DNA from 2 places in the Stenotrophomonas maltophilia group sp. LNF247 genome. Region 1 is predicted to be linked to the other one. Evidence: riboswitches for the same ligand, from Rfam matches in the RefSeq annotation. Region 1 holds a riboswitch; the other holds the start of a gene.

Region 1 (2,195 bases):
CACGAACACCGGCGCCGACGAGATGTACAGGAAGATGCCACCGAAGCCGATGCTGCCGGCCAGCGCCAGGCGCAGGAAGCGCGGGTTGAAACCGATGCGCACGTAATCGCGCATCAACGCGTGCGGCGACAACGGCACGCGCGCTTCGACCGGATGGGTCTCCGGCAGGTAGCGTGCAGTGGCTGCCAGCAGGGCCAGCGCGAACACCACCAGGAACCAGAAAATCAGCGGCCAGCCGGCGCCACTGAGCAGGATCCAGCCACCGATGATCGGCGCGATGGCCGGGGCGATGCCGAACAGCATCGACACCTGGCTCATCAGGCGCTGCGCGTCGTGGCCATGGTAGAGATCGCGGATCACCGCGCGGCCGACGATCATGCCGACACCCGCCGACAGGCCCTGCAGCGCGCGGAACGCCAGCAGCGTGGCCAGATCGGTGGACAGCGCACAGCCGACCGAGGCGCCGACGAACACCACCAGGCCACCGAGGATCACCCGCTTGCGCCCCCACGCATCGGACAGCGGGCCATGCGCCAGGCTCATCAGGCCATAGAACAGCAGGTACACGCTGATGGTCTGCTGCACCGCCACCTCGTCCACCGACAGGCGCTGCGCCAGCTGCGGGAACGCGGGGAAGATGGTATCGATCGAGAACGGGCCGAACATGGCCAGGCCGGCAAGCAGCAGGGCCATGCGGCGGGTGGAGGGAGCAACGGCGGCGGTCATGAAGGAAGCGTCCGGCAGGGCCATGCGCGGCACGCACGGCGGGCGCCGGTCCCGCTGCAACGGGGACGGCGCCAGATGAATTCGGGTATCCGCCCATCATAGGTGGGGATTGCGCCCGATGCCATGCAGCGGTGCACAAAACGCACGGCCGGGCCATCGGCCATTCAGCCGCGGGCCCGCGCCGGGGCGCGGCCAGCGGGCCCGCAACGGGCTATAATCGGCGGGCAACACGGTGGGAGAAGCGGAACACCGCTGCCGAAGGCGCAACGCCCGTAATCGCTCAGGCCCGATACCACCCGTAACAGAACTCTGGAGAGACCGGTTCGATCCGGCGCCGAAGGGGCACGAAGCCGCGGTTTTCCGCGCTTCCAAACTCTCAGGCAAAAGGACAGAGGGGCGCCCCGCAGACCGCCGACCGGCGGCTTGTGCCCGTGCGTGTGCCCTTTCCTGACGGATCCTTCGCCATGTCCCAGAACACCCCTTCCCTGCGTGAGCTCGAGCACCACAATGCGTTCGTCGAGCGCCACATCGGCCCCAACGATGCCGAGATCGCGCAGATGCTCGACGTCGTCGGCCACGCGTCGCTGGATGCGATGACCGATGCCATCGTGCCGGCCAAGATCAAGTCGCCGGCGCCGCTGGCGCTGCCGGAGTCGATGACCGAAGTGCAGGCACTGGCGAAGATCCGTGCGATCGCCGACAAGAACACCGTGCTGCGCAGCTTCATCGGCCAGGGTTACTACGGTACCCACACGCCGAACGTGATCCTGCGCAACATCCTGGAAAACCCGGCGTGGTACACCGCCTACACCCCGTACCAGGCGGAAATCTCGCAGGGCCGCATGGAAGCGCTGATCAACTTCCAGACCCTGTGCGCCGACCTGACCGGCATGGAAATCGCCAACGCCTCGCTGCTGGACGAAGCCACCGCCGCCGCCGAAGCGATGACCCTGGCCAAGCGTTCGGCCAAGTCGAAGTCGGACACCTTCTTCGTGCACGATGCCGTGCACCCGCAGACCCTGGAACTGCTGCGCACCCGCGCCGAGCCCATGGGCATCGTGCTGCGCGTCGGCACCCCGGCCGAGGCACTGGAAGCAGAAGCCTTCGGCCTGCTGCTGCAGTACCCGGACACCTTCGGCCAGGTCGGCGACTACAAAGCGCTGGTCGATGCCGTGCACGCACGCGGCGGCCTGGTGGCCGTGGCCACCGACCTGCTGGCCCTGACCCTGCTGGCTGCCCCGGGCGAATGGGGCGCGGACATCGTGGTCGGCAACAGCCAGCGTTTCGGCGTGCCGTTCGGCTTCGGTGGCCCGCACGCCGCCTTCATGGCCTGCCGTGACGCCTACAAGCGCTCGATGCCGGGCCGCCTGATCGGCGTTTCGGTCGATGCCCAGGGCAATCCGGCATACCGACTGACCCTGCAGACCCGCGAGCAGCACATCCGCCGCGAGAAGGCCACCTCCAACATC
Region 2 (2,195 bases), on a different contig from region 1:
CGTGGGGACGCATCCTGGCAGACGTCGCCCAGCATGTCGCAGATGCTCTGGTCGTGAGTGGCGGGATGGACCGCGGCGCGGCGATCAACGCGATCAAGGATGCATTCGATGAAGAGCTGCGGGCGCCGTCCAGTGGGCGCTCGGGGGGATTCGTGGTCCGCCACTGAGGGCCCAGATGGGCGCCGTGGCGCAGGAGACAGCGTCCCAACGCAACACGGCAACAAGCGCTGGGCGACGTGGAGAACGCGAACTTCAATGCACTTCGTCGTGGTACACGAACTTCGGCATTTCCCAGCGGTAGTGGATCGCCAGCAGGCGCAGCGCGAAGCCGCCGCCGAGGCAGCACAGGATTGCGGTGGCATCGGCCACGCCCCAGTGCAGCAGCAACAGGTAGGCCGCGCCGGTCAGCAGCGCGATGATCGCGTACAGCTCTTTCTGGAAGATCAGCGGCACCTCGTTGCAGAGGATGTCGCGCAGCACGCCGCCGAACGCGCCGGTCAGCATGCCGGCAATCAGCACGATGGGCATGGCATGGCCGGCCTCGCGCGCGATAGAGCAGCCGATCAGGGTGAAGGCGATCAGGCCCAGGCCGTCGAGCACCAGGAAGGTGCGGCGGAAGTGGTGCATCCAGCGTGCGACCCAGGTGGCGATCAGTGCCGCGCACACGGTGAAGCCGAGGTACTCGGGATGTTTGACCCAGCCCAGCGGATAGTGGCCAAGAAGGATGTCGCGCAGTGAACCACCACCGAGGGCAGTGACGCAGGCGATCATGACCACGCCGAACAGGTCCATGCGGCGGCGGCCGGCGGACAGTGCGCCGGTCATAGCTTCGGCGGAAATGGCGATCAGGTAGATGACGGACAGCAGCATGGGACAGGCTCCGGGCGCGGTGGGGCCGGCCATGCGCGACTACCGCCACTGCCTGCGCAATGACGGGATGACGATGACCGGTGCCGCTCCCGCTGTCCTTTTGCCTGAGAGTTCAGCGGCATGGGCCGCGTGCCCCTTCGGCGGATCGCCCCGGGCGTGCCCGGTGACCTCTCTCCAGCTCGGCGAGTCGAATGCATGGTTGGTGGGATTCCAGCCCACCGGCCTGAGCGATCATGGGAGCCTGCGCCTTCGGCGGGCGCCAGCGCGGCGCCTCTCTCCTGCATTCGGGCGCCAGTATATCCGCTGCAGTGCAGCACGGCATAATCCGGGCATGACTCCGTCCCTCCGCCCCTGGTTCCTGTACCTGCTCGAATGCCGCGACGGCAGCTATTACGCTGGCATCAGCACCGACGTGGACGCGCGTTTCGCCGCCCACCAGGCCGGCAAGGGCGCGCGCTACACCCGGGCGCGGCCACCGCTGCGCGTGCTGGCCGTGCGCGAGTACCCGGACCGGGCCGCCGCGTCACGGGCCGAATGGCAGCTCAAGCAGCAGCCGCGCGAACGCAAGCTGGCCTGGCTGCAGGCCCCGGATCCTGCGCTTCTGTAGAGCCGAGCCCACGCTCGGCTGTTGTTGCTGCTGCCTGATGGTGAAGCCGAGCATGGGCCCGGCTCTACAGTAGATCCACGCCATGCGTGGATGCGGCTTGCACATGCCATGATCGCCCAGCCCTCAGCGCTGGAGACCCGGATGTCCACGATCGCCCTGCTGTTCGCTCTTTCCGCAGCAACGAGCCCCGCCGCCGACCCGGCCACCCTCGCGGCCATCGAAGCCACCTGCCACGATTACGTTGACGGCCAGCTGGAGGCCGACCCGCAGCGCGTCGCCCGCTCCCTGCATCCGGAGCTGGCCAAGCGCGCGGTCCTCGGCGATACGCCCGACGAACGCCTGGGCCTGCGCCGTATGTCGAAGGAAGAACTGGTCTCGCTGACGAAGCAGGGCGCGTTGAAGACCCCGAAGGATCAATGGGACCGCCGCTGCACGGTGCTGGACGTGACCGGCAACGCGGCCTCGGTGCGGCTGGAAACCCCGTGGTTCGTCGACTACTTCCACATGGGGCGCTTCGACCAGCGCTGGGTAATCGTCAACGCACTGTGGTACCCGAAACCGAAGGCGCCGTAGAGCCGAGCCCATGCTCGGCTTCTGCAAACCGCGCGAAGTGCAGCCGAGCATGGCTCGGCGCTACAGGAGCATGCGTGCGGCCCTAGCGCTTCGGTCGCCGGTCGTCCTGGTCATCACCGAAGATGATGCGCGCGCTGCGCTGGTA

What was found. A riboswitch is a leader RNA that binds a small molecule or an ion and turns the genes downstream of it on or off. The one in region 1 is predicted to bind glycine.
Region 2: it holds a riboswitch for glycine, as region 1 does, so the genes downstream of both, ACTXG9_RS12130 (trimeric intracellular cation channel family protein) here and gcvP (aminomethyl-transferring glycine dehydrogenase) in region 1, are expected to answer to the same signal.

The regions. Positions count from the first base shown of each region.
Region 1 is NZ_JBSRQL010000011.1:14,687-16,881, reverse strand. It holds gene ACTXG9_RS12260 (multidrug effflux MFS transporter) at 1-726, opposite strand, end outside; glycine riboswitch at 1,026-1,128, shown strand; gene gcvP (aminomethyl-transferring glycine dehydrogenase) at 1,191-2,195, shown strand, end outside.
Region 2 is NZ_JBSRQL010000010.1:139,979-142,173, forward strand. It holds gene ACTXG9_RS12125 (DUF5076 domain-containing protein) at 1-167, shown strand, start outside; gene ACTXG9_RS12130 (trimeric intracellular cation channel family protein) at 253-870, opposite strand; glycine riboswitch at 955-1,058, opposite strand; glycine riboswitch at 1,072-1,161, opposite strand; gene ACTXG9_RS12135 (GIY-YIG nuclease family protein) at 1,202-1,477, shown strand; gene ACTXG9_RS12140 (nuclear transport factor 2 family protein) at 1,619-2,050, shown strand; gene ACTXG9_RS12145 (NAD(P)/FAD-dependent oxidoreductase) at 2,133-2,195, opposite strand, start outside.